DNA from 2 places in the Microtetraspora malaysiensis genome. Region 2 is predicted to be linked to the other one. Evidence: riboswitches for the same ligand, from Rfam matches in the RefSeq annotation. Region 2 holds a riboswitch; the other holds the start of a gene.
What was found. A riboswitch is a leader RNA that binds a small molecule or an ion and turns the genes downstream of it on or off. The one in region 2 is predicted to bind glycine.
Positions count from the first base shown of each region.

Region 1: it holds a riboswitch for glycine, as region 2 does, so the genes downstream of both, gcvP (aminomethyl-transferring glycine dehydrogenase) here and gcvT (glycine cleavage system aminomethyltransferase GcvT) in region 2, are expected to answer to the same signal.

Region 1 is NZ_CP191998.1:4,934,320-4,948,411, forward strand. Features, by position in the region: gene ACQP1V_RS23440 (DUF5999 family protein) at 364-564, shown strand; gene ACQP1V_RS23445 (alpha/beta hydrolase family protein) at 668-1,264, opposite strand; gene ACQP1V_RS23450 (hypothetical protein) at 1,270-1,782, opposite strand; gene gcvP (aminomethyl-transferring glycine dehydrogenase) at 1,909-4,767, opposite strand; glycine riboswitch at 4,820-4,941, opposite strand; glycine riboswitch at 4,942-5,032, opposite strand; gene ACQP1V_RS23460 (MerR family transcriptional regulator) at 5,185-5,802, opposite strand; gene ACQP1V_RS23465 (bifunctional nuclease family protein) at 5,954-6,424, opposite strand; gene ftsR (transcriptional regulator FtsR) at 6,498-7,154, opposite strand; gene ACQP1V_RS23475 (FHA domain-containing protein) at 7,180-7,683, opposite strand; gene ACQP1V_RS23480 (sugar phosphate nucleotidyltransferase) at 7,887-10,391, opposite strand; gene ACQP1V_RS23485 (CDP-alcohol phosphatidyltransferase family protein) at 10,396-10,962, opposite strand; gene ACQP1V_RS23490 (response regulator) at 11,049-11,738, opposite strand; gene ACQP1V_RS23495 (histidine kinase) at 11,812-13,404, opposite strand; gene ACQP1V_RS23500 (class I SAM-dependent methyltransferase) at 13,538-14,092, shown strand, end outside.
Region 2 is NZ_CP191998.1:7,844,628-7,858,719, reverse strand. Features, by position in the region: gene ACQP1V_RS36800 (amino acid deaminase/aldolase) at 1-1,090, opposite strand, end outside; gene ACQP1V_RS36795 (DUF6286 domain-containing protein) at 1,276-1,878, shown strand; gene ACQP1V_RS36790 (hypothetical protein) at 1,881-2,357, shown strand; gene ACQP1V_RS36785 (hypothetical protein) at 2,286-3,680, opposite strand; gene ACQP1V_RS36780 (sugar kinase) at 3,810-4,769, opposite strand; gene ACQP1V_RS36775 (hypothetical protein) at 4,841-5,050, shown strand; gene ACQP1V_RS36770 (L-serine ammonia-lyase) at 5,037-6,410, opposite strand; gene gcvH (glycine cleavage system protein GcvH) at 6,445-6,834, opposite strand; gene gcvT (glycine cleavage system aminomethyltransferase GcvT) at 6,831-7,916, opposite strand; glycine riboswitch at 7,947-8,044, opposite strand; glycine riboswitch at 8,045-8,143, opposite strand; gene ACQP1V_RS36755 (hypothetical protein) at 8,244-8,474, opposite strand; gene ACQP1V_RS36750 (helix-turn-helix domain-containing protein) at 8,476-8,925, opposite strand; gene ACQP1V_RS36745 (glyoxalase) at 9,139-9,753, shown strand; partial or broken gene ACQP1V_RS36740 (AraC family transcriptional regulator) at 9,856-9,984, shown strand; gene ACQP1V_RS36735 (GNAT family N-acetyltransferase) at 10,228-10,779, opposite strand; gene ACQP1V_RS36730 (TetR/AcrR family transcriptional regulator) at 10,830-11,567, shown strand; gene ACQP1V_RS36725 (hypothetical protein) at 12,020-12,673, shown strand; gene ACQP1V_RS36720 (helix-turn-helix domain-containing protein) at 12,726-13,724, opposite strand; gene ACQP1V_RS36715 (PadR family transcriptional regulator) at 13,876-14,092, opposite strand, start outside.

The DNA of each region.
Region 1 (14,092 bases), 2.9 Mb from region 2:
GGCCGCCTGAACAGCGGGGTCGAGATCCGGCCTCCGGGTGACGCCGCGAAACGACGCGGGGGCGGCGTGGAGACGGCGCGGAGAACCGTAATCTGCCGGTTATCAGACGGACGGCGTGTCGAGCTTGGACCGTTATCTTCCCTGAGGCAATCTTGTGGAATAGCTCACAACGTGGTGAGCGGAACCCGCGCGGGCGCCCCCGGCCCCTCCCCAGGACCGGCCGAAACCGTCCTAACGGACTATGTCGCCACGTGGCGAGCGAGCGGCACACTGGTATTGGCACCAATGTGCTGTCAGTCACACACCAACCCCAGACGCCCGCCGCCCGCGTGCGGGCGAACGATAAGACACGGAGCCCCGGCGATGTGCCCTCATAGCCCGTCCTGTCCGAGCGCGGATGCGAAGGACCGCGAAGCGGCCCGCACCGTAGCGGCCCACCCCGAGCAGGGGTGGAGCCTGCTGTGCAACGGCGTCGTCCTCTTCGAGGACACCGGCGAGCTGCTGCCCGACGGTGTCGCCATCGCCCCGCACCGCCCGACCGACCTGGCTTCCAGCGCCGCCTGATCGGCATCGTGGCCGGGTCACCCGGCTGGTCCGTCCAGCCGGGCCCCTTCCCGTCGCCCCGTCCGGCGACGGGCTCAGGTACCTTTTCGCCGCCTGCTCCGGCTCAGGCCCGCAGCCGCGCCAGCAGCCACCGGGCCACCTCCTCGCCCACCCGGGCGGGATCCTTCTTCAGATCGTGCCCCTCACCCGGCAGCACCACGAGCCGTGCCGCGTCGGACTCCTCGGGCACTCCGAACGGGTCGCGATCCCCGTTGATCACCAGAACGTCCGTACCCGCCTGCCTCAGCTCATCCGCTCTGGAGCGTTCCGGCTTGCCCGGCGGGTGTAGCGGGAACGCCAGCGCGACCACCGCGTCCGCCCCCACCGCCCGGGCGGTACGGCAGGCGACCCGCGCGCCGTTGCTCCGCCCGCCCTGCACAAGAGGCAGCTCCGGATGGCGGGCCCGCAACTCCTCGATCATCGCGATCCACGCCTCGTCCTGCCGCACCGCCGAGCCCGGCGCGCGGGCGCCTCTGAGCCGGAACGGCTGGGTCACCCGGGCGACCGTCCCGCCGATGGCCAGGACGGCGTCGCGTACGGCGAGCAGGTCGGGCGCGTCCACTCCCCCGGACGAGCCGTGCGTGAGGACGAGCAGCAGCCGCGGGTCGGCCGCCTCGTCCACCTCGGCCCGTCCCGGGCCGTGCGGTGTCTGTAGCTCCACCGGGGTCAGGTTACCGAGGGGCGCACGTCCCTGCTGAGGCGGAGCCGCACCTCCTCGGCCAGCGCCGTGTCGGGGTGGGCCAGGCCATACCGCCAGACGGTCTCGGCGTCGCCGTCCCGGCCGCGCAGCGGCAGGACGCGGGCGAGCAGCTCGATGGCGAGCCCCCCGGTGCCGGCGTCGACGCCGTCGCCCTCCTCGACCGCTCCGGCGAACTCGCCGCAGGCCATGTCCAGGTGGGCGAGGCCGAGCAGGATCCGCAACCGGGCGGGCTCGGCGACGCCGGGCACGGACAGGGCGCGCAGCAGGAGGTCGGCGGCCTGCCCCGGCTCGCCGTCCTCCAGCAGCCGCTCGGCCATCCGCTCGGCGACGTCGGAGAGCCCCGCCGCGCCCTCCTGCCGGTCGGGCGCGTCTCCGTCGGCCGCGACCTCCGCGAAGATCGCGGCGGCGGCGTCGAGATCGCCCGCCTCGGCCAGCCCGCGTGCGCGGTCGATCTGCCGTCCGGGGTCGATGGCCGTCATGCCGGGCCCTCCAAAATCGGGGATCGGCAAGATCCTAACGACCGGCGGGCCCGCGCGGGGAGGACATCCGCATGATGACGGCCCGCTTCCGTTCCGGGCCCGCGGTCCTCCCCGCGCTCACTCCGCTCAGTCCTCGTACGCCTCCAGGGGAGGGCAGGAGCAGACGAGGTTGCGGTCCCCGTACGCCTGGTCGATGCGGCGGACCGGCGACCAGTACTTGTTCTCCCGCAGCGCGGACACGGGGTAGGCCGCGACCGTGCGCGAGTAGGGGTGCGGCCACTCGTCGGCGACCAGGCAGGCGGCCGTGTGCGGCGCGTTCCGCAGCGGGTTGTCCGTCGGGTCGTACTCCCCGGACGCGACGCGGGCGATCTCGCCGCGGATGGCGACCATGGCCTCGACGAAGCGGTCCAGCTCGGCCAGGTCCTCGCTCTCGGTGGGCTCGATCATCAGCGTGCCCGCGACCGGGAACGACATCGTCGGCGCGTGGAACCCGTAGTCGATCAGCCGCTTGGCGACGTCGTCCACGGTGACGCCGGTCTCCTTGGTGATCTGCCGCAGGTCGACGATGCACTCGTGCGCGACGAGGCCGTCCCGCCCGGTGTACAGCACCGGGTAGTGCGGGGCGAGCCGCCGGGCCAGGTAGTTCGCCGAGAGGATCGCCTGCTCGGTCGCCTGGCGCAGCCCCTCGCCGCCCATCATCCTGATGTACGCCCAGGAGATCGGCAGGATGCCCGCGGAGCCGTACGGCGCGGCGGAGACGTCGCCCGAGCCCCGGCCGGGGAGGTAGGGGGCGAGGTGGGCCTTGACCGCCACCGGCCCGACACCCGGCCCGCCGCCGCCGTGCGGGATGCAGAACGTCTTGTGCAGGTTGAGGTGGCTGACGTCCGCGCCGAACTCGCCGAGCCTGGCCAGGCCGACGAGGGCGTTGAGGTTGGCGCCGTCGACGTAGACCTGTCCCCCGGCCTCGTGGACCCGCGCGCAGATCTCGACGATCGTCTCCTCGTACACCCCGTGGGTGGACGGGTACGTCACCATGATCGCGGCGAGCGCGTCGCGGTGCTTGTCGATCTTGGCGGCCAGGTCGGTGAGGTCGACGTTGCCGTTGTCGTCGCAGGCGACGACGACGACCCGCATCCCGGCCATGACCGCGCTGGCCGCGTTGGTGCCGTGCGCGGACGACGGGATCAGGCAGATGTCCCGGCCGCCCTCGCCGCGCCCGTGGTGGTAGGCGCGGATGGCGAGCAGCCCGGCGAACTCGCCCTGGGAGCCCGCGTTCGGCTGGATCGACACCGCGTCGTAGCCGGTGACCTCGGCGAGCCAGCCCTCGAGGGTCTCGATCAGCTCGACGTAGCCCGCCGCCTGCTCGGCCGGGACGAAGGGGTGGATGCCGGCGAACTCCGGCCAGGTGATCGGCTCCATCTCGGTGGTCGCGTTCAGCTTCATCGTGCAGGAGCCGAGCGGGATCATCGAGCGGTCGAGGGCGACGTCCTTGTCCTGGAGCCGGCGCAGGTAACGCAGCATCGCCGTCTCGGACCGGTACGAGTGGAACACCGGGTGGGTCAGGAAGTCACTGGTCCGGGCAAGGTCGGCCGGCAGCGCGTCCGGGGTCACCCGGTCCAGGTCGTCGATCACGGCGCCGTCGGCGGAGCCGGGCACGCCGAAGGCGGCCCACACGATCTCCAGGTGCTCGGCCGCGGTCTTCTCGTCGCAGGCGACCGCGACGTGGTCGGCGTCCACGGGCCGGACGTTGACGCCCGCCGCCTCGGCGGCGGCCACGACCTGGGCGGCGCGCCCGGGGACGCGGGCCACGACGGTGTCGAAGAACTCCTCGTGCGCGACCTCGACGCCGCCCTGACGCAGCCCGGCGGCGAGCACGGCCGCGTGGCGGTGGACGCGCTGGGCGATCCGTCGCAGGCCGTCCGGACCGTGGTAGACGGCGTACAGGGAGGCCATGACGGCGAGCAGGACCTGCGCGGTGCAGATGTTGCTGGTCGCCTTCTCCCTGCGGATGTGCTGCTCGCGGGTCTGCAGCGCGAGCCGGTAGGCGGGCCGCCCGTCCGCGTCGACGGAGACGCCGACCAGGCGTCCGGGCATCTGCCGCTGGAGGCCCTCGCGTACGGCCATGTAGGCGGCGTGCGGGCCGCCGAAGCCGAGGGGGACGCCGAACCGCTGGGAGGAGCCGACGGCGATGTCCGCGCCCAGCTCGCCGGGCGACGCCAGCAGCGTCAGCGCGAGCAGGTCGGCGGCGGCGACCACCTGCGCGCCCGCCGTGTGCGCCCGCTCGGCGAGCGCGCGGAAGCTCGCCACCCGCCCGCTCGCCCCGGGGTACTGCACCAGCACGCCGAAGCACTCGGGCAGCGCGACGCCGGGGTCGGCGAGGTCCGCCTCGACGAGGGTGATGCCGAGCGGCTCGGCCCGGGTCGCGAGGACCGCCTTGGTCTGCGGCAGCGCGTCGGTGTCGACGACGAAGACGTCACTCTTGACCTTGCTGGCCCGGCGGGCCAGGGTCATCGCCTCGGCGGCGGCCGTGCCCTCGTCCAGGAGCGAGGCCCCGGCCACGTCGAGGCCGGTCAGGTCGGTGATCGCGGTCTGGAAGTTGAGCAGCGCCTCCAGCCGGCCCTGCGAGATCTCCGGCTGGTACGGCGTGTACGCGGTGTACCAGCCCGGGTTCTCCAGCACGTTGCGCAGGATGACGCCCGGCGTGATCGTGTCGTGGTAGCCGAGGCCGATCATCGAGGTGCGGACGCGGTTGCGGCCCGCGATCGCCCGCAGCTCGGCCAGTGCGCGCGTCTCGCTCGCCGCCTCGGGCAGCGCGAGCGGCGTCGTGGTCCGGATCGCCTCGGGTACGGCGACGGCCACCAGGTCGGCCACGGAGGCGTATCCGACGGCCTCCAGCATGCGCGCCTGCTCGGCGTCCGAGGGACCGATGTGACGGGCCGCGAAGGGCGGGCCGGAAAGATCGCGAAGTGGTGACCGGTCGGTCATGTGCAAGCCTCCTGCGGCGGGTCGAGACCTCGGGGGCGCACGCGTGCGCCCGGTCTCCCCCTCTGTCATCGCGACCAGCCGACCGGCGGCGGGACAACGACCTGAGAGCTTCACCCCGGAGGGCTTGCACCGTCGGTGAGCACGCCTGGTGGACGTGCTGCTTTCCAGAGTTGCCTCTCCCGCGCGGTACGGGATGCCTGAGAGATTCCGGGGAGGGTTGCTCCTTCGGCGCCTCTACTAAAGAGGTCTCTCCCGCACGGGGTCGTCGGCTTTCGTCACTCTACCGCTTACCCCGAGGCGGGGCATTCACCCGGTCTCGTGGATTTTCACCCGATCCGCCGCCATATCACCGGTCACAGCCGTTTTCGCTGGTCATATCCGGCTTCGGGGGCGGCGCGGGGCTCTCGCTCGCGGCTCTCAGCCGGTCTTACGGGACTTCCTGCGCTGGGCCAGCTCGTCGGCCGGATGGTCGGCCTCCGAACCCGAGCCGGACTCGGCCCGCTCGCCCGGCAGCTCGGCCAGCGATCCCTCGACTTCCCGCCAGACGCGCCCGAGAGCGATGCCGAACACTCCCTGACCGCCCTGGAGCAGGTCGATGACCTCGTCGGGCGACGTGCACTCGTACACGCTGACGCCGTCGCTCATCAAAGTGATCTGGGCGAGGTCGTTGACTCCCCTGTCCCGGAGATGCTGGACGGCGGTCCGGATCTGCTGGAGCGAGACGCCGGTGTCCAGGAGGCGTTTGACGACCTTGAGCACGAGGATGTCGCGAAAGCTGTACAGGCGCTGCGAGCCGGATCCGTGCGCGGCTCTTATGGTCGGCAGGACCAGCTCCGTCCGGGCCCAGTAGTCGAGCTGGCGGTAGGTGATGCCGGCCGCCGCGCAGGCGGTGGGACCGCGGTACCCGATGTCGTCGGGCAGTCTCATCGGGCGCTCGTCGAACAGCAGTCCCTGCTCACCGGCGCGCTCTCGCGCTGACTGACGGGCCGGATCATGCTGGTCGGCCGCTTTACCCTCGCCGCTGCTGACCGCCACTGCGGACCTCCGGCTTTCTCTCATCCCACGGTCTGATCTGGGGGTTCATGAATTACAACCGTGGATTCCCTTGCACCGTAGGACCGGGGACATTCTCAGTCAACGACCCCGCACGGCGCGTCGTGAAGCGTTAAATTCCCGAAATCAACCCCTACCCGGCACGTCCGAAGTCCTCGGGCGTGATGTTGTCGAGGAACTCCCGGAACTTCTCCACCTCGTCCTCCTGGTCGTCCGGCATGCTCACGCCGGCCTCCCTGAGGACCTCCTCACTGGCGTAGATCGTCGCTCCGGTGCGGAGCGCGAGCGCGATCGAGTCCGAGGGCCGGGCGCTCACCTCCACCCCGTTCGAGAACACCAGATCGGCGAAGAAGATCTGGTCGCGTAGCGCGACGATGTTGACCGTTTGCAGGCGCACCCCCAGCGCCTCCAGCACGTCACGGAACAGATCATGAGTGAGCGGGCGCGGTGGCGGCTCCTCCGCCTGGGCGAGCGCGATGGCCGTCGCCTCGGTCATGCCGATCCAGATCGGCAGGTACCGATCGCCGTTCGTCTCCTTCAGGAGGACGATCGGCTGGTTGGTGGGCATCTCAACGCGAACCCCCACGACCTCCATCTGCAACACGGGCGACTCCGTCTCAAAGTGGCGCGGCATATCACCAGGCCTTCAACGTAACACCCGCTGCGGGTCGGCCCGGTCACTGCCCCAGAACGCGGCGAACACTGCCACGAAGCAACACAGTGTGCAATTCGAGGAGAAGTCCGGATATTTCCCGTCCGGTCTCCTCGGCCTGTCCGATCGCGCCCGGTGCGCGGCGGCGCAGCAGCGGGGCCACGACCTGCTCGACCAGGCTCGCCTCACGCTCGGCCGCGGCCCGGACCATGCGCAGGTGGCGGGCGTGCAGGCCGAACCTGGCCAGCGATCCCACGTTGCGGGCGATCTCCAGGGCGTCCGCGTCGTACCAGCGGGCCACGGAGGCCACCAGGCCGAAGCTCTCCAGCTCGGCGAGGGTGTCCTCGTCGATCTCGGCGGCCCGGAGCAGCTCCTCGCGGCTGAGCCGTGCCGGCGGGGTCTCCTGCGGCAGCGCCCGCGGGCGGGCAGCCTGCTCGTCGAGGTTTTCCTTGATCACGCGGAGCGGGAGGTAGTGGTCACGCTGCGCGGTGAGGATGTAGCGGAGCCGCTCGACATCCGCGTGGGTGAACTTGCGGTACCCCGAGGGACTTCGCTGCGGCTCGATGAGCCCCTCGCCCTCCAGGAAACGAATCTTGGAGATCGTCACGTCGGGGAACTCGCCCTGCAGCAGCGCGAGCACCTCCCCGATGCTCATGAACGCCCGTACCGCCTGCGCGCTCATGACTTACCCGCCCCTCCCTCAGAGATCACTGGCCCCCAAGGCCGCGCATGAAGAACACCAACCGGAACTTGCCGATCTGCACCTCGTCGCCCCCCGTCAGGGGGAACTCCTCTATGCGCTCACGGTTGACGTACGTCCCGTTGAGGCTGCCGACGTCACGGACGGTGAACTGGCCGCCGCGCCGGTAGAACTCCACGTGCCTTCTGGACACCGTCACATCGTCCAGGAAAATGTCGCTCTCCGGGTGGCGACCCGCCGTGGTGAGATCGCTGTCCAGCAGAAAGCGGCTTCCCGCGTTGGGGCCTCGCATGACGACCAGGAGCGCGGTGCCCGGCGGGAGCTGCTCGATGGCCGCCCTGTCGGGCAGCAGGGTCTGCCCCGACTCGTAGTCCACCGCCTCCAGCGAGATCGTCGAGGTGGTGTCGAAAGCGGCCGGCGCCGGAGCGCTCAGCGGGGAACCGCATCTGGAGCAGAAACGGGCATCCTCGGGGTTGGCATGACCGCACTGCGTGCAGTAGACGCTGGGCATCGAACGGCTCGGCCTCTCTTATGACTTGCTCAGACGGCGAATGCCGCAACTTACGCTGATCACGCACAAAGGTCAAGAAAGCGTGCTCGACACGGACTGACCAACGCTACAGCCCCGCACCGCTCAAGGTCCATCCCGCCACACCGTTTCCCGTGTTCCCGAACGTCACAGCTCCCAAGATTTGTGCATGATCGGGGAGATTGTTACTGTGCTCCGGCCGCGTGTTCCACGACGCGGGCCCATCGTTCCAGTAGGGCCTGCGCGGTGTCCACGTCGCCGCCCTCGGCCCACAGGTGGGTGACCGCCTGCGAGGGGTCGGGCAGGACCAGGGCCCAGCTCCCGTCCTCGCCCACGACCCGCACGCCGTCGGTGGTGTCGACGTGCAGCCCCTCGGCGGCCTCAACCACCGACCGCATGACCGTGCCCTTGTGCGCCCACGGCGTGGGGATGGTCCGCCGCAGCAGTTTCGCCTCCGGGATGCGGGCGTCGATCTGGCTGAGCGACAGGCGGGTGCGCGCGACCAGCCCGAGCAGCTTCAGGAACACCGCCAGCCCGTCCAGGGTCGGGCCGAACTCGGGGACGATGAACCCGCCGCGCCCGTCCCCCGCGAAGATCATGTCGGTGTGCGTCGCCGCCGTGGTCAGCGCGTCCAGGCTGGTGGGCGTCCACTCCACCTGCACCCCGTGGAACCGGCAGACCATCTCCGCCACCCTGGTGGTCGTGACCGGCAGGGCGACCCGGCCGCCCCTGCGCTCGGCCGCCACCAGGTCGAGCACCACGAGCAGCGCCCGCTCCTCGCTGATGAGCTGGCCCATCTCGTCGACCAGGGAGATCCGCTCCCCCACCGGGTCGAACCGTACGCCGAAGGCGGCCCGCGAGGAGGCGACCAGCTCGGCCAGGCGCTGCAGGTCGCGGCGCCGCTCGGCGAAGGTCTCGGTCGGCGAGGCGTCGTCGAGGCGGTTGTTCACGGTGAGGACGTCCACCCCGACCCGGCCCAGCAGGCTGGGCAGGACCAGGGACGACGTGCCCCCGGCGCAGTCCACGACCACCTTCATCTCGGCGTCCTTGACGCCGTTCACGTCGACGCAGCGCAGCAGCTCGCGGGTGTAGGTGTCCACCGCGCGGGCCGGGAAGGTCAGCTCGGCGATCTCGCCGGGGAAGGCCCGGCGGTACTCCTGCCGGGAGAAGATGCGCTCCAGCTTGCGCTGGGCGCCCTGCGAGAGGTCGGCGCCGGTGTCGTCCATGAAGACGATGTCGACGCTCTGCGGGTCGCCCGCGCTCGTGCGCAGCGCGATGCCGCCCTTGACGCTCTCCCGGGAGGTGTGGAAGCGGGCGACGGGCAGCGCGCACGCCTCCAGGTCGACCACGTTGATGGCGCTCGAGTTCAGCGCGCCGATGACCGCCCGCTTGAAGGCGCGGGCCGCGCGGGAGGCGTCGCGTGAGGTGACGACGGTGTCGCCCTTGCTGACCATCGTGGCGTACGCGCTGGCGAGCCGTACGCACAGCTCGGGGGTGATCTCGACGTTGACCAGGCCGGAGACGCCGCGCGGGCCGAACAGGCTGCGCTGGCCGCGCGACTCCCAGATCACGCTGGTGTTGACGACGGCGCCGGCCTCGACGGTCTTGAACGGGTAGATCTTCACCCCGGAGGAGACGTACGCCTCGGACTCGATCACGCACTCGTCGCCGACGACCGCGTTCTCCTCGATCCTCGCGCCGGTCATCACGTCGGTGTTCTTGCCGATCACGCATCCGCGCAGGTGGGCGGCCGGGCCGACGTAGACGTTGTCGTGGACGACCGCCCGGTGGAGGAACGCCCCCTCCTTGACCACCGCGTTGCTGCCGAGCACGGTGTACTCCCGCAGCTCCGCGCCGGCCTCCACCTTGGCGTAGTCGCCGATGTAGAGCGGGCCCTTGAGCACCGCGTCGGGATCGACCGAGGCGCCCTCGGCCGTCCAGACGCCCGGCGCGAGCTCGAAGGCGTCGAAGTCGACCCTGACCTTGCCCTCGAGGACGTCGGCCTGGGCCTTGAGGTAGCTCTCGTGCGTGCCGACGTCCTCCCAGTAGCCCTCGGCCACGTACCCGAAGAGCGGGAGGCCGCGTTCGAGCAGCCGGGGGAAGACGTCGGAGGACCAGTCGACCGACCGCCCGGCCGGGACCTCGTCGAGGACCTCGGGCTCCATGATGTAGATGCCGGTGTTGACCGTGTCGGAGAACACCTGGCCCCAGGTGGGCTTCTCCAGGAACCGCTGGATCCGGCCGTGCTCGTCCACGATGATGATGCCGAACTCCAGGGGGTTCGGCACCCGCTTGAGGCCGATGGTGACGAGTGCGCCGTTCTCCTCGTGGAACCTGAGCATGTCGGTCAGGTCGATGTCGGTCAGGGCGTCGCCGGAGATGACGAGGAAGCGCTCGTCGCGGAGCCGGTCGGCGGCGTTCTTCACGCTGCCCGCGGTGCCGAGCGGGATCTCCTCGGTGGCGTAGTGGAGGCGCATGCCGAGCTCGTCGCCGTCGCCGAAGTAGTTGCGGATGAGCGCGGCCAGGAACTGCACGGTCACCACGGTGTCGATGAAGCCGTGTTTCTTCAGCAGCCGGAGTACGTGCTCCATGATGGGCCGGTTGATGATGGGGAGCAGGGGTTTGGGTTGATTGGCGGTCATCGGCCGGAGCCGCGTTCCCTCCCCGCCCGCCATGACGACGGCCTTCACGGGCTCACCCCCTTGTCAGCTGGCGGACCTGTACCACATACAACACCCCGGCCCACCAGTACAGACCAGTCCCCCACAGGACGAACGCCCAGCCGAAGATGCCCGTGATCTCCGCGTACCACCCCTCATGGGACGCGAGGAACAGCAGGGGAAAGGCGTACATGAGGCAGGCGGTCGCGGCCTTACCGAGGAAATGTACGGGCAGGGCCGGGCCGTAGCCGTGGCGGCGCAGGATAGGCACGGTGAAGAGCAGGAAAACGTCTCGTCCGATGACCAGGGCCGCCAGCCACCACGGGATCACCTCGCGCAGGACCAGCCCGGCGAGGGTGGCGAGGATGTAGAGCCGGTCCGCGAGGGGATCGATCAGCCGGCCGAGCTTGCTCGTCTGGTTCCACGCCCGGGCGAGCTTCCCGTCGAGCCAGTCGCTGATCCCCGCCGCGATGAGCAGGAGGATGGCCCAGGCGTCCGCCTGTGGCCCCAGCACGAGCCACAGGAACACGGGAACGCCGAGCAACCTCAGGAAGCTCAGCAGGTTGGGCAGGGTAAAGATCCGATCCTCGGCAGACTCCACGGTCAGACCTTACATCGCGGCCGGACGCCGCCCGGCGGGCGGTGCGCGCCGCGTTCGGCGGCTCCGCCGGCCGGTCGGCCGTTCTCTCAGGCGTCCTTCCCGGGGCCGGCCGGCGAGGGCGGTACGGGGCGGAAACCGGCGTCCACCAGTCCGAGCCGGTGCGCCACCACGGCGGCCTGGGTGCGGTTGCGCAGCTCCAGCTTCTCCATGACGGCGGCGACGTGGCTCTTGACCGTCGTCACCCCCACCCGCAGCCGCTCGCCGATCTCGGCGTTGGACAGGCCCATGCCCACGAGGGTGAGGACCTGCACCTCCCGTTCGGTCAGCCCGCGCGGGAGGGACACCGCCTCCCGCTCGGCGGCGAGCGCGCGCTCCACCACCCGGCGCAGCACGGACGGGGCCAGCAGTGGCTCCCCGTGCGCGGCGCGCCGTACGGCGTCGACGATCCGCTCGGGGGCGTCGTCCTTCACGAGGAAGCCGAGCGCCCCGGCTCTCAGCGCGCCGTAGACGTTGTCGTCCTCGGCGAACGTGGTGAGCACGACGATCCGGGCCGACGGCCGGGCGGCGAGAATCCGCCGGGTCGCCTCCAGGCCGTCCACGCGCGGCATCCGAAGGTCCATGAGGATCACGTCCGGCAGGAGCCGCTCGGCCAGATGCACGGCCTGCGCCCCGTCCGCGGCCTCGCCGCAGATCTCCGTGTCTCCCGCGGCCTCCAGCATCATCCGGACCCCGGCGCGTACCAGGGCCTGATCGTCGGCCACCAGAACCCGGATCACCGGCGTCCCCTCCCCGCCCTCGTCATGGTCGTCTCTCCCGTCACGGCCGTATCCTCCACCGTCGCGCGCGTGGTCACTCGCGGCTCCTCGCCGTTCCCGTACGCACGGGGAGCGCGGCGGCCAGCCGCCAGCCGCCGTCCTCGGCCGGGCCCGCCGTCAGGCGCCCGCCGAGCGCGCCGGCCCGCTCCCGCATGCCGTTGATGCCCTGCCCGGTCGACGGCAGCTCCCGGGAGGCGGCGGCGCCGGGGCCGTTCCTGATCTCCACCGCCAGCTCGTGTCCCGTGATCCCCACCCTGACGCGGGCCTCCGTGCCCGGTCCCGCGTGCTTGAGCACGTTCGTCAGCCCCTCCTGGACGATCCGCGCGGCGGAGGCGCGGACGACGAGCGGCGCCCCCTCCGCCTCTGGCGCGATGTCGAGCTCGACCCGCAGCCCGGCCGCCGTCATCCGCGCCACCGCGTCCCGTACGACGTCCTCGGGGTCGGCGGAGGGGATGTCGTCCTTGCCGGGGTCCCTGAGCACGTCGAGCAGACCGCGCAGGTCCTCGAGCACCCGGTGCCCGGTGGCGCGGATGTCGGTGAGCGCCTCCTCCGCCGGGCCGTCCGCCCCCGCGTACAGCGCGGCGCCGGCGCGGAGCACCATCGCGCCGACGTGGTGGGCCACGATGTCGTGGACGTCCCGGGCGATCCGCTCCCGTTCGGCCAGCCGGTCCGCCCGGTTCCGCGCGGCGGCGAGCTCGGCTGCCTGGCGCGCGGCGGCCTGCCGGCCCCTGATGTAGCGGCCGATGGCGACCGGCGCGGCCACCATCACGATGAGGGCGATCGCCCGCCAGGCCGTGATCTCCGTACTGTCGTCGACGACCGTGATCACGGACGCCGCGCAGGTGAGCAGGTATCCGGCGAGCACCCACGCCCATCTCGCCCGGGTCGCGAACACGCCGAGGGCGACGAACAGCAGGATCTGCAGGGTGGTGCCGACCTCTCCGACGTACTGGTCGGAGACGATCACCAGGACGCTCTCCAGCAGCAGCACCGCTCCGGGGAGGCGGCGGACCACGCCGAGGGCCAGGCCCGACAGCACCACCATGAGGCCGACCGCCCAGGCGGGGAGCGTGCCGCTGGACCAGTTCGGCCAGCTCCCCAGGACGGCGAGGGCGAGGCCGCCGCCCGCCATCAGCAGATCGAGCAGCGGGGCGTGGTCCTCGTCGGGACGGCGCAGCGCCGTACCGCGCAGGTAGCGGCCGATGAGCACGGGGACGGCGACGATGCCGACGGTGTAGAACCACGCGCCGCGGGTGAAGGCGAGGCCGGGGTCGGCGAGGTTCAGCCCGGTGGCGAAAGCGGCCAGGACGGCCACGGGAACCGTCCACCGCCACTCGCGCAGCCGGGCGAGCACGCCCACGGCGACCGGGAGCAGGATCTGCACGGCGTCGACGGTCGAGGCCTCGATCTGGTCGTAGACAGCGAGCAGGACGATGAGGCAGAGCGCCGCGGCGCCCGGCCACCTGCGCAGCAACGCCAGCGGGAGCCCGCCGAGCAGCGCGAGAAGCACCACCACCCACGGCGGCGCGGACGGGCCACCCAAGGAGGATGTGGCCACGAGCACGTTGAGCACGACTCCGGAGACGGCGAGGGAGAGGTCCAGAAGGTAGCCGCCGCGCCATCGCATGGGTGAACCGTATCGAGGCGGCGCCCGCGGGCCGTCATCCTCAGGTAGGACGGCCGCCCTCCTCCAAGTGGCCGCTCAAATGGGCTGGGCGGCGGATGATCAAATAGCCCCCGCCGCCTTAGTGTCGGTGGACATGGCGAACGAATCGACGCTCTTCCTGGGCGAGTTCTTCAGGTCCCCGACCGTGGTCGGCGCGATAGCGCCCAGCTCGCGGCGGCTCTCGTCCGCGGTGGCGGTCCCGGTCCCCGAACGCGGAGATCCTGTGGTGGTCGAACTCGGACCGGGCACCGGCCCCTTCACGGCCGAGATCCAGCGGCGGCTGGGCGGCCGCGGCCGGCACATCGCGTTAGAGATCAACCCGCGTCTGGCGGACCATCTGCGGGCCAGGCACCCCGGCCTGGAGGTGCTGGTGGAGGACGCCGCCGGGCTGCCGAGCCTCCTCGCCGACCGCGGCCTGACGAAGGCCGACGTGATCGTGAGCGGGCTGCCCTGGGCCGCCTTCTCACCGTCGAAGCAGGCCGTGCTGCTGCGTGCCGTCGTGGACTCGCTCGGCCCGCACGGCGCGTTCACCACCTTCTCGTACGTGCACGCCCGGATGCTCGGCCCGGCGGTGCGGTTCCGGCGCAGCCTGGCCCGGACGTTCGAGGAGGTCGTCCCCGGGCGAACGGTGTGGCGCAATCTGCCGCCC
Region 2 (14,092 bases):
CGAACCGCTCGCACAGCTCGCCCGCCTTGGCGTGGCGGAACCACACCCGGTCGCCGACCCGCAGGTCGGAGGCGGCGTCGCCGAGCAGCGGCGTCTGCACCTCGCCCGCGCCCTCGTTGGCGTCGTACCGCAGCCCGGCCGGCAGGTACGGCTGCGGCAGCCGCGTCGGCCCGGGGGACCCCGAGGCGTGGTAGCCGCCGCCGAGCACCGTCGCGATGCCGGGCGCGGGCTTGCGCACCACGGGCAACGCGAACAGCGCCGCCGGGTGCCCGTCGAAGTTGCGGTAGAAGTCGAACAGCCGCGGGTGGAAGAAGCCGGACCCGGCGGCCACCTCGGTGATCGCCTTCTCGCGCACGGTCGTCTCGATGCTGCCGGTGCCGCCGCCGTTCACGAACTCCAGGTCGGCGACCCGTCGTACGGCCTGCACGATCCGGCCCCTGCGGACGATCAGCTCGCGGCGTGAGCGCGCCTGCATCCAGCGGACGACCGTGCCGTACGGGCCGGGGATCTTGTCGCCGACGCCGGCGATCTGCGCCTCGTACGCCATGAGTCCGGTGAGGCGGAGGCCGGGGCGCCGGGCGATCTCGGCGGCGATCTCCGCGGCCTGCGCGGGCTCGCGCAGCGGGGAGCGCAGCGCCCCCGCCCGCAGCTTGCCGGCGAACGCGACGAATGCCGCGTCGATGTCCAGACATACCCGGATCTCGTGGGGCTGGCCCTGGAGCAGGTCCAGGTGCTCGGGAGAGTCGACCATCAGCGTGATCTCCCGGGCCGCGACCGGGTCGGCGCCCAGGGCGCGGATGGCGTGGCGGTCAGTGGTCGGGTAGGCCACGAGCACATCGCGCATCCCCGTGGAGACCAGCCAGAGCGCCTCGGGGAGGGTAAACGCCATAATCCCGGCGAATCCCTCCATCGCGAGGACGCGTTCAAGGATCGGGCGGCAGCGGATCGACTTACTGGCCACCCTGATCGGCTTGCCGGCCGCCCGGCGGGCCATGCTCTCCGCGTTCAACCGCAGCGCGTCGAGGTCGAGCACCGCGAACGGCGCCTCCAGGTGAGCGGTGGCCCAGTCCAAGCGCTGTCGGTCGTCCATGTCGGCAGCTTAGTACCGCTCTTCCGGAATATATGAGTCGGGTTCACATTAATCGCGGGGCAAATTTTGCGGCGGCGGACCTTCAAGATCCGGTCGATGGAGTGGTGCACCACCCCCGCCGATCTTTTGCGGTGTACGCATATGCACGTGAGCATGCCTGTACACGGGAAGTGGTGATCGGCCCGATGAGCATCGTCGAGGACATCCTCGCGGCCTCCCCGTCAGCGTCGGGGCGAACGGAACAGCGCACGCTGCGGCGCAACGCCGTCCGCGCGCTGCGGCCCGGGCGCGCTCCCGCGGGCGTCCTGGTCGCCGTCGTGATCGCCACGGCGGCGTGGACCGCGCTCGCGGTGATCATCGGGAGCCTCTTCGGCGCCCCCGCGGGGCCCCGGCTGGGCCGCCTGCTCTCGATCACGCTCGGTGACCCGGTCGTCCGGAGCGTGGCGAGCGCGATGGTCGTCCTCGGAGCGCTGCTGGTCGCCCTCGCGCTGACCCCCGGGCGTCCCCGGCTCGTCGCCGTGGAGACCACCGACCCGCATCTCGTGATCGGCCTCACCCGCAGTGGCCTGCGCCGTACGCTGGTGAGCGCGGCGCGGGGGGTCGAGGGGGTCGAGGCGGCCCGCGTCCGCATCCACCCGCGGCGCATCGAGGTGACCGTCGTCACCCGCACGCAGGGCACGGGCGAGTTGCTCCGCGCCGTCGGCACCGCCGTTGGGGACCGGCTCGCCGGCCTCGGCGTCCAGGGCCGTCAGGACGTCGTCGTACGGCTGCGCCGGGCGAGGGTGTGACGATGCGCGCGTACCTGGGAAACCGCGTCGGCATCCTCGTGGTCGGCCTGGCCCTGCTGGTGGGCGGCGTCGCCGTGCTGCTCGCCGCGGGCGAGCGGCCCGGGGACCCGGTGCTCGACCTGAGCTTCTTCACCGAGAACGCCTGGGCGCGGCCCTTCGGCGTTCTCGTGCCCCTGGTGATCGGCATCGTCGCGACGCGCTGGCTGCTCGTCGCCCTCGGCTGGGGGCGGATCGGCACGCGTACCGGCTCGGGGATCGCCATGCTCGGCGTGGCGCTCAAGGGCGTTCAGGGCATCGGCAAGCTGTACGTGCGGCTGGTCGGCGACAGCAGGATGCGGATCAGCATCGACCTCCTGCCCGAGGCGGACCCGGCCGAGGTGATCGGCCGGCTGAACGCCGAGGCGGTGTCACGAGTGCGCGGCCTGGTCGGCCGCGGAGACCTTCCGACGCTGGTCAGGCTGCACATCCGGCGCCGCTGACCGGCGGGCGCCCAGCGCCAGCCCGGCCGCGAGGCAGGCGAGCGGCACCACCGGCACGATGTAGCGGTGGTCGAAGGCCGCGATCATCGGCGGGGCGAAGAGCAGGGCCGCGGCGGCGGCCAGCGGCGGGATCACGGCCCACCGCCGCACGAACAGGCCGCCCAGCCCGATCAGCAGGATGACCGCGAGGAACGGCCCGCGCAGGTAGCCCTGCTCCTGGTAGGCGCGCAGCCACCCCGCCCACGGCTCCACCACCCGGCTCTCGCCCGAGGAGCCCTGGTAGGCGGTGGTGAGCTGCGTCGCGGTGCGCCCCGCGGACGCGATCTTGTCGGGGAACGGCTTCGCCGAATCAGGGAAGACGTACGCGCTCTGCGGCCCGGGGGAGGGGTAGACCCGGCGCTCCCACTCGAAGGCCCAGAGAGCGTCGCTCAACCCGGTGCGCAGGAAGTCGAGCGGCTGGCTGCGGATCGCCAGCGACGCGAACTCGCCGGCCAGCTCCTCCCGTTTCGCCCCGACGCGCTGGAGCGGGGAGGTGGCGTCCCAGATGTAGGCGGGCGCGGCCAGTCTCGGCTCGGTGGGGCAGAGCGGGGTGAGGCGCGGAGCGGGGTCCATCTTGGTGCAGTCGGCGAACGTCATGGTGCGCGACCACAGCCACGTGCTGCTGCCGCCCATGCCGTACGAGCCGTGTGCGCTGTGGAACCAGACGGCGTAGCCGCCGAGGACGACCGCCGCCGCCGCGACGCCCGAGACCAGCGCTCGCGCGCCCGCCCGGGTCAGCAGCAGCCAGACGGCGGCGATGACGATCAGCGGGAGCCCGATGGTCCGGGTGACGGTCGCCAGCGCCAGCAGCAACAGCGCCGCGGTTGCGGCCGTGACGGACGGTTTCGGCCGCCACACCAGGATCGCCACCCCGGCCACGGCCAGGAAGGTGAACAGCAGGTCGGCCATCATCAGGTGTTCGAGCTGGATCTGGTGGGCATCCAGGAGGATCGGCGCGGCGACCAGCGCCGCGATCCATCCCCGCAGTGCCGTACGGCGGCGCAGCATGACGTAGACGAGGACGGCGATGCCGATCCCGAGCAGATGCTGGACGATCACGACGGCCTGGATGTCGCGCAGCGGGCTGAGCAGCCACAGGAACAGCGAGTAGCCGGACGGGCGGGACGCCAGCGGGCGCAGATCGAGGCCCGAGCTCAGGTACGCGAACGAGTCGGCCCAGAACCACAGCGCCGGGCGGTAGCCGAGCACGGCCAGCGCCCGCAACGCCACGCCGAGCACGAGCAGGGCGGCGAACGCCAGGTGCGACCGCAGGAACGAGGCCACCTTCCCCCTTGCGGTTGCTTAACCGACCGACAAATCAGGAACCGCCAGGATAAAGCATGATCCTGTGAGGAAAGGCGTTGCCTTGGGGCGCCGAGCGCTGTCATGCCGGAGGCGTGACAATGAGCAGGCTCAGCGGGTGACGCCCTCCTGGCGGGTGAGGAGCCCGAGTTCGGCGCGGGTGGGCAGGCCCTCCCAGTCGCCGGAGACCGTGCAGGCGAACGCCCCGGCGGTGACGGCGGTGTCCAGGCGGGTCTCGGGCGGCGCGCCGGCGAGCAGTTCGGCGAGGTATCCGCCGACGAAGGCGTCGCCCGCGCCCACCGGGTCGAGCACCTCCACGGGTACGGCGGGGCGGACCAGCGGACGGCCGTCCACCAGCGCGGCGCACCCCTTGGCGCCCAGCTTGACGACCACCTGCGTCGGCCCGAGGTCGGCGAGGGCGGCGGCGAGGTCGAGCGGGTCGTCCTTGGCGGGCACGAACAGCTCGGCCTCCTCGATCCCGGCGAAGACCACGTCGCTGTCGGACAGGATGCCCGACAGCCGTTCGGCCGCGTGGGCCCGGCTCCAGAGCCTGCCCCGGTAGTTGACGTCGAAGGAGACGGTGACGCCGTGGCGGCGGGCCAGGCCGACCGCGTGGCGTACGGCCTCGGCGGCGGAGTCGGAGAGCGCCGGAGTGATGCCGGTGACGTGCAGCAGTCCGGCGCCGGCTATGGCGTCCTCGGCCACGTCGGCGGGGCTCAGCCGCGATCCGGCGCTGCCCGCCCGGTAGTACCAGACGTTAAGCGACTGGTTGGTGCGCCGTTCCTTCACCATGAGGCCGGTGGGCGCGCCGTCGTCGACGATTGCGCGTACGTCGAGGCCCTCGGCGCGCAGTTCGCGCAGCACCAGGTCGCCGAAACCGTCGGCGCCGACCCGGCCGATCCAGGTGACGGGGACGCCGAGCCGCCGCAGCGCGATGGCGACGTTGCTCTCCGCGCCGCCGACGCCGACGGCCATGCTCGGCGCGTGCCGGAGCGGACCGGTGCGCTCGGTGGTGAGCAGGGCCATGGTCTCTCCGAGCGTGATCGCGCCCCGCGGCTGCGGCTCACCCATCGCGCCTCCCTCCGTTCTCGGCGGTTTCCCGGCGGTCCCGCGAGTCGCGGGGCTCACGGCGGGGACACCCGGTGCTGGAGTCGGCGCTCGCCGCGTGGGCCCGGCACACCCGCGACGACGAGCCGGACGACCCCGCGGCCGCCCGGCTGCGCGCGGCCTGGTCGGGACGCCGGGACGCGGAGGCCGTACGGGCGCTCCTGCTCGTCCTCGGCGCCGCCGACCTCGCGGACGACACCGGCCTGGTCACCGCCGTGGCCGGGCGCCTGATCAGCACTCGATGACGTTGACGGCGAGGCCTCCCCGGCTGGTCTCCTTGTACTTGTCGAGCATGTCCCTGCCGGTGTCACGCATGGTCTTGATGGCCTTGTCGAGCGACACGAAGTGGCGGCCGTCGCCACGCAGCGCGATGCGGGACGCGGCGATCGCCTTGACCGACGCCACCGCGTTCCGCTCGATGCACGGGATCTGAACCAGTCCGCCGATCGGGTCGCAGGTCAGGCCCAGGTTGTGCTCGATGCCGATCTCGGCGGCGTTCTCGACCTGCTCAGGGGTGCCGCCGAGCGCCTCGGTGAGCCCGGCCGCGGCCATCGAGCAGGCCGACCCGACCTCACCCTGGCAGCCGACCTCGGCGCCGGAGATCGAGGCGTTCTCCTTGAAGAGCACCCCGATCGCCCCCGCGGTGAGCAGGAAGCGTACGACGCCGTCGTCGTCGACCCCCTCGACGAACCGCGTGTAGTACGACAGCACCGCCGGGATGATGCCGGCCGCGCCGTTCGTCGGGGCGGTGACGATCCGGCCGCCCGCCGCGTTCTCCTCGTTCACCGCGAGCGCGAACAGGGTCACCCAGTCCATCGCGCGCAGCGGGTCGCGGTCGGCCTCGGTCTGCAGGCGGCGGTACAACTGGTTCGCCCGCCGCCTGACCTTGAGCCCGCCCGGGAGGACGCCCTCCATGGAGGTGCCGCGCCGTACCGACTCGGCCATGACCGACCACAGGTGCAGCAGCCCCTCGCGGATCTGCGCGGGCGTGCGGCCGAAGGCCTGCTCGTTCTCCAACATGAGCGCGGAGATCGACAGGCCGGTCTCCGAGCACCGGGCGAGCAGCTCCGCCCCCGTGGTGAAGGGGTGGGGGAGCACGGTGTCGTCCGGCTTGATGCGGTCGGCGCCGGTGGCGTTCTCGTCCACGACGAACCCGCCGCCGACCGAGTAGTAGATCTTCTCGCGCAGGATCTCGCCCGAGTCGGTGAAGGCGGTGAACCGCATCCCGTTCGGATGGTGGGGCAGCGTGATCTTGCGTTCGAAGACGAGGTCGTCGCCGACGACGAAGGGGATCTCGCGGGAGCCGTACAAGGTGACCGTGCCCGACTCCCGCATGGCGGCGAGCCGCGCGTCGACCGTGTCCACGTCGACCAGTTCGGGCTTCTCCCCGGACAGGCCGAGCAGCACCGCCTTGTCGCTGCCGTGTCCCTTGCCGGTCAGGCCGAGCGAGCCGTACAGAATGACCTCGACGCGCGAGGTCTTCTCAAGTAGACCGTCCTGGTGAAGGCCGCGGGCGAACTTGTGCGCCGCGGCCATCGGGCCGCCCGTGTGGGAGCTGGACGGCCCGATGCCCACCTTGAACAGATCGAAGACACTGATCGCCATGATCCATGCCCTTATCTGGAAATCTCAGGGAATTTCAGGATTCGCCCGAGGTGAGGGTGGTGTACTCGGCGGCCGAGAGCAGGTCCTCCGGCTCGCCCTCCATGCGTACGCGGAACAGCCAGCCCTCGCCGTACGGGTCGGAGTTGACCAGCGAGGGGTCGTCCACGACCGCCGGGTTGGTCTCCACGATCTCGCCGCCGACCGGGGCGTAGATGTCGCTCACCGACTTGGTGGACTCCACCTCGCCGATCGCGTCACCGGCCTCGACAGTGCTGCCCACCTCGGGCACCTGCACGAAGACCACGTCACCGAGCTGCTCCGCGGCGAACGCGGTCACACCCACCGTCACGGTGAGACCGTCGTCAACGCCGGCCACCCACTCGTGCTCCTTGGTGTAGCTCAGCTCTTCGGGGATGCTGCTCACTTGCTCCTCCTGTAGAAAGGCAGATCAACGACGTCAACGGGCTCTTGGCTGCCACGGATGTCCACGGCCAGATTTCCCTTTTCGAGGGCGTCGGCCGAGACGTACGCCATGGCGATGGGCTTGCCAAGAGTCTGTGAAGGCGCACCGCTGGTCACCACGCCGACGACCTCGCCCTCCCGCGTGACCGGGTATCCGTGGCGGGGGACTCGGCGGCCGCGCGCCACCAGGCCGACCAGGCGCCGCTCGGGGGCCGGGTGCCCGGACAGCGCGGCCTTCCCGACGAAGTCGCCCGGCTTGTCGAACTTCACGACCCGGCCCAGCCCGGCGTCGAAGGGCGTCATCTCCGCGGTCAGCTCGTTGCCGTACAGGGGCATGCCCGCCTCCAGCCGGAGGGTGTCGCGGGAGGACAGGCCGCACGGCCGCACCCCCAGCTCCGCGCCCGCCTCGGTGAGGGCGTTCCACAGCCCGGCGGCGTCCTCGGGCCGGGAGAACAGCTCGAACCCGTCCTCGCCGGTGTAGCCGGTACGCGCGATCATGACCTCGAACCCGGCGACCGTGCCGGGGAGGCCCGCGTAGTACTTGAGCCCGACCAGGTCGGCGTCGGTCAGCTTGCCGAGGATCGCGGTGCTGTTCGGCCCCTGGATCGCGACCAGCGCGTACGCGTCCGACCGGTCTTCGACCTGGGCGTCGTACGACTTCGCGCGCTCGGTCAGCTCCTGTGCGACCTTGGCGTAGTTGGACGCGTTGGCGACGACCATGAAGTCCTCCGGCGCGAGCCGGTAGACGATGAGGTCGTCCAGCACGCCGCCGTCCTCCGTGACGATCATCGTGTATCTCGCCCGGCCGGGCTCGAGCACGCTCAGGTGGCCGACGAGGGCGTAGTCCAGCGCCTCTCCTGCCTGCGGGCCGGTGACGTGGATCTCGCCCATGTGGGACAGGTCGAACAGCCCGGCCGCGGTGCGCACCGCGTTGTGCTCGGCCGACTCGCTGCCGTAGCGCAGGGGCATCTGCCATCCCGCGAAGTCGGTGAGCGTGGCGCCGAGGCCTTCGTGAACCTCACGCAACGGGGTAGATCGTGACATGATCGCACCTCAGGAAGACGGATGAGAGCATCCTCCCCCTCTGTCATCGGTGCCTGAGAGCTTCGTCCGTTTTTTGCCGGACTTTCACCTTCGGCGAGGCCGGTCACGGCCTGCTTTCCAGAGGTCACCTGGCCCGCACGGTCCTTTGCCTTGAGAGGTTCGCGGGGAGGGCTTGCTCCTTCAGGGGACCTGACCGGCTTGTCAGGACGCTCTCCCGCACGGGTTCATTCGGTGCCCCGTCAGCCTAGTGGTCGGACGCCATCTCGCGAAACTGCCTACCGCCGCTCACCTCGGAGTAGGCCGCGCGCCTCCAGCGGCTCGTAGACCTCAGACCGCTCGCAATTCGGCGACCGACTGGACCAGGCCGCTTCTTTCGAGACTGGCCAGCACATCCTCGGCGGTGCCGGGCGGATTCCTCCAGGAGTCGGCGATCTGTTGCTCCAGGATCTGCTGAGTCCACTTCGCCTGCACGATGCCGGCCTGGGCGATCCTGATCAGGAGATCGCGAAGTGTGCTCGGGTACAGCACGCATGCGTCGTACACAACGGTGAAGACCACGTCAGTCGAGCCCTAGATCGCGTGTCATGGCCGACAGTTCGTCGGCGGCTGCTCTTCGGCGCTGGTCGTCCTTCCGTCTGTACTCCAGAAGTGACTCGGCGCGGACTCTTCTGTGTGTGCCCACCAGGCGATATTCGATCTCTCCTGCTTCGAGGAGGCCGATGAGGTAGGGGCGTGACACGTTGAGAAGGTCGGCGGCCTCCTGGGTCGTCAACTCGGCGTGTGCCGGCACCACGGACACGCCGCGACCGGCCGCCATATGGGCGAGTATCGCGGCAAGTAGTTCGACGGCGGCACGTGGCATCACCAGCTCCTCCCGCGTCTCCTCCGCCACGATGCGGATCCGCGCCGGATTGTCGGGGTGGCGCCGCAGGTAGCGGCGAACCCGATGAAGCGCGTCGCGAGCTGCGGCTGCGTCGGGGGAGTTCGGCTGGAGCGGAGCGGATGTCATGGTGCACCTCCAGACGCAGTATCCGACGCAATCGCAATAAACGCAATAGACGAAAGAGTCGCAACAGGCGCGGCCGTGTGTACGCCCGCGACGGCGAGGTGGCACGCCCTCGGGTAGCTCCCGGCCGCCGGGCGGCGGGCGTGGCGAGGCGGGCGACAGAGCGATCAGGAATCGAGAAGCGCCGGTCGGGGAGCCGCAACTAGCGTCATCGCCATGGCTTCCATCGAATCCGTCACCCTTGAGGTGGCCGACCCCACCGCCGTCGAACGCTTCTACACCGACGCCTTCGGATTGGACTCGCCGGTGCGCCTGCGGGCCTCGGAGGCGCCGACGACCGGCTTCCGTGGGTTCACGCTGTCGCTCACGGTGTCCCAGCCGGCCAACGTCAACAGTCTCATCGGCGCCGCTCTGGACGCCGGCGCGTCGCCGGTGAAGCCGGTCACGAAGTCGTTCTGGGGTTACGGCGGCGTCGTCCAAGCCCCCGACGGGACGATCTGGAAGGTCGCGACCTCGGCGAAGAAGGACACCGGCCCGGCCACCCGGCAGATCGACGAGATCGTGCTGCTGCTGGGAGCGGCGGACGTGGCCGCGAGCAGGCGGTTCTACGTTGACCGTGGCCTGGCTGTGGCGAAGAGCTTCGGCCGCAAGTATGTCGAGTTCGCCACGGGGTCGAGTCCCGTCAAGCTGGCGCTCTACGGGCGCCGTGCCCTCGCCAAGGACGCCGGCGTCTCTCCCGACGGCACCGGATCGCACCGGCTCGTGATCGGCAGTGACATCGGGTCCTTCGCCGACCCGGACGGGTTCGCGTGGGAGACCGCGTCGCGTTGAGCCGGGTGGCGCGGCCGCACCCGGCCCCGCCCCTCCTGTCCCGTGGTGGCTACCCGGCGTGCGGCCCAGATGCTCGCAGGCATCGATGAAAGGAGTTCTCTCATGTGTCACCCTTCGTGGACGCGCGCACTCAACGAGGCGCACCGCCGGGGCGACCTCGCGCAGCTGCGGCGCGGTCGGGACCGGATCGACCGGGAGTACGCGCAGCCGTTGGACATGGAGGCGCCGGCCGGCGCGCGCGACGGCGGGGATGTCGTCGTGCGTGGTGACGCAGGTGGCCAGACCGGTCCGGAATCGAGAGGTGCCGACCCCGAGCAGCGACCGGCCTGACCGGCGCGGACATCACCATTCGCACATGACGGCCCGAAGGCCCCCGGCCTTCGGCGCTCGCCGCGCTATCTGGGCCGGCTGTGGGTGGGGGTGGGGCTTCGGGACATGACGCTCGCGGTGTCCCGTGTGCCACCGGTCAGCCGGTCACCGGCCCAGGGCGCGCCATTCGGGAGCAAGGACCGCCCAGACCTGCTTGTCGTAGCGCACGCCCTCGTACGGCCATGCCTCGCGTCGCACGCCCTCCAGCGTCATGCCGAGCCGCTTGGCCACCGCTGAGCTGCGGTCGTTGTCGGCCCGGCAATGCCACTCGGCCCGGTGCAGCCCCCGGGACGTGAACGCCCAGTCCAGCAACACGCCACACGCCTGCGTGATCAGGCCGTGGCCCTCAGCGGACGGCTCCAGCCAGCAACCGATCTCACACGAGCCGAGAGCGGTATTGAAATCGGTGAACATCACACCGCCGGCCAACACTCCGTCCCGCCAGATGCCATATATGCGGGCACCGTCGCCGGCCTGGCGTTCGGCATATCGCTTGAGCGTGGCCCGCGCCCCGTCGACATCGTCGGTGACGAACGCGGACCCGACCCACGGGCGAATGTGCTCGCGAGCCCGATCCAGATGGTCGGCGAACTCCTCGGCATGCCAGACCTCCAGCCCACCAAGGCGAGCACCGTCGCGCAGCGGCAGCGAGAACATGAGGGCCTCCCATTCACATAACAAGTGTTATGGCAATGTACCGTGGCAGCGTGTCACGCACCAAGGGAGATCACGAGGCCCGTCGACGCGACGTCTCCGAAGCGGTCTGGCAGGCCATGGCCACCCGCGGCTTCGCCGGCCTGACCCTGCGCGCCGTCGCCGCCGAACTCGGCGCGACCACCGGCCTGCTCACGCACTATTTCCCCACCAAACAGGCCTTGGTGACGTACGCCCTCGACCTACTCGAACAGCGCACCGTCTCCCGCCCCCGCCGCCACACGGGCGAAGGTCTGGCCGCCCTCAGGGACGCACTGCTGGACATCCTGCCGCTGACCCCTGAAGCCGCCGACAGCAATCGAATCTGGGTCTCCTCCTGGGACGCCGCGCTCTCCGACCCCGCCCTGGGCACCGACTATGCCCGCAAATACGCCCAAAGCCGCGACAGGCTGCGCGAGCGGGTGGCCGCGGCCCAGAAGCTCGGCGACCTGCCTCCTGGCGACCCCGCGCCCATCGCGGCCGGCGCTCAGTCCTTCATCCTCGGCCTGGTGGTCCAGGCCCTGTTCGACCCGGCGGCGTTCCCGCCACAGCGGCAAGTCGAACTCCTGGACGACTACCTGGCCACCCTGACCACCCGTGCTGATGATCCGACGACGATCACTCGGCCCGATCCCGGCGGGGGCTCTGAGCACCGGTCGATCGCCGGCTGCTGTGGCCCTGGCATCGCCGAACGACGAGCGCCGCATCATCGCCGAGATGATGGCCAAGGGCACCTCACGGGTGGCCTGTAGATCGGCGGACCTGCGAGGCGCGTCGGCTCATGCGGTGGCCTGGTCGCCGGTGGTGGCGGTATGGATCGGGACGTCTCCCGAGGCGAGGTCGGCCAGGCGTTTCTCGGAGGCCGCGCCCACGGGCGCGTCGAGCCAAGTGGGCCGTCACGCAACCTTGGCCAGTCACGGCGTGTCACCCCACGCGAAACCGGTCCCCAAGGCAATCCGCCGTGCGAGTTCTGATCGCACCGGAAGGCGTTATCGGAATGAGATGTTCCGCCGTCGCGGATTGCCCAGGGATCGCCCAGAGGGCGGGGTATGGGCTGTTCGCGCGTCGTGATCCGCGAGCGAACAATAGGACAGGTGTTGCCGCCCGGAAAAGGCTGTGCCCCGGGTGGCATGCGATGCAGAGGCAACACCGGGGCTTAGGTAACTCACTGTAGCCCGACGAGCAGCGATGTGAAAGAGGGTAGATGGATCCAGCGGACGCTGCTCATCTCCGCGATCTCCTTTCGGCTGCTCGACTGGGCGAGTACGAGTTGGCAGCCGGAGGGGAGCCGGACATCGCCTTTCGGCTTCATTGCTGGAACACAGAGTTGGCCGCGGCCTTTTACGGGCCCCTGCAGTACCTCGAGATCGCTGTACGCAACGCGTTGCACCGTCAGATGGCGGGGATCTTCCAGCGGGACGACTGGTGGGATCACCCGGATGCCGATCTCAACTCGGTTGCCATGGCGAAGATCCGGGACGCGAAGGCGGTCGTCATGCGAACCAGGGCGAGCGTTCCGCCTGACTGCGTGGTGGCCGAGCTCGTCTTCGGATTCTGGGTCTCCCTGCTCACCTCGGGAGGTCGTCACAACTATGAACGCCGGTTCTGGCGGCCCGCCCTCTGCCGGGCGTTTCCCGGGTTCAGGGGAAGGCGGCGAGATCTCCATTCCGACCTCGACTACCTGCGCGTTCTCCGTAATCGGATTGCCCACCATCGACCGATCTACCACCGCCATCTGCGAGCTGATCATGACACGTTGCTGAGAACGCTCGACTACGTCTCACCCGCGCTGGCCGCATGGGTCGAAGCGCACAGTCCGGTGCCAGAGGTCCTGTCGCGCAGGCCCCTCATACGCTGAACTCACCACGGCAGCTCAGGCGGTGGCCTGGTCGCCGGTGGTTGCGGCGGTCTCAGAGCCAGCCACGCGCTGACGCTTCGGCACCGGCCTGGAACCTGGTGGTGGCGCCCAGCCGTTCGACGACCGCGGCGATCCGGCGGGTGGCGGTGCGCGCGCTCACCCCGAGCTGCCTGGCGATCGTCTCGTCCTTCAGCCCGGCATTGAGCATCCGGAGCACCAGGAGGTCCTCCTCGTCCGGCCTGTCGCCGACAGGTGGCGGGGCCCCGGTGAGCGGCTGGCCGCGCTCCCAGTAGGCGTCGAACAGCTCGATGAGCGCGTCGAGCAGGCCGGAGGGACGGATCAGTGCGACGTTGTCGTAGACGCCGTCCACCAGGGGCATCAGTGCCAGCCGCCGGTCGGCGATCCGCAGCTTGAACGGCAGGCTGGGCAGGAACCTGGACCGCTCACCCTCCTCGGCCAGCTGGAGCAGGGTCTCGAACCGGCCGGAGCGTTGTAGGGAATCCGGACAGTACACGACCCGGATGTCCACCCCGCGCGCGATCAGCTGCCGGGTGCCGGCGATCTCCGACTCGTTGGTGTCCGCCGAGTCGTCGGGCCGACCGATGTAGGGCGGCCGGTCGAGCACCAGCAACTCCGACGTGACCGCCCTGTTCAACTCCGTCATCTGCCGCTTCACCGCGTCCTCGCCCGAGAGGATCTCCACCAGGCCGGCCGGGTCGGCCCGCAGCCGGCCCGACTGGTAGAGCTGCGCGAAGTCGGCGACCGTGGTCCGGACCTCGGCCAGCCCCGCCTCGGCCTCCAAACGGCGCCTGTCGATCAGCCATCCGAGCGCCGCCTCGGGTGCCACCGGCTCGTACCTGCCCGGTCCGGTCCGTCGCAGCAGTCCGAGTTCGGCCAGCCGGGACAGTGTGTGCCGTACCCGCGCGGTGCTGACCCGCAGCAAGCCCGCCAGGTCGGCGACTGTGCGGTCGGGGTGGCGGAGCAGGAACCGGTAGACCTGTTCGTCGAAATCGCCGATGCCCACCGCACCGAGCACTGACTGGTCTTCCACCTACCACCTGACCAGATAGTGACGATTTTCGCCATGTGACCGAAATTGCCTGCACTATATCCCGGCAACATCCCGGCGACTGATCCGCACGGGCCGCTCACTTCTCCCTGCCTCCCGGCGACCTTGCCGCAGAGTGACAGTCACAGGCTCCTCAGGCGGTGACCTGGTCGCCGGTGGTGGCGGCGGTGTGGATCGGGACGTCTCCCGAGGCGAGGCCGGCCAGGCGTTCCTCGGCGGAGTCGATCACCTGCAGGTCGGCCTTGATGTGCGCGGCGGCGGCATCGATGAGCAGCGCGACGAGCGGGTCACCGGCGTGCGCGCGGCGCTGCCTGGTGAGCGCGCCGAGATCGGCCAGGTGGGCCTGCCGC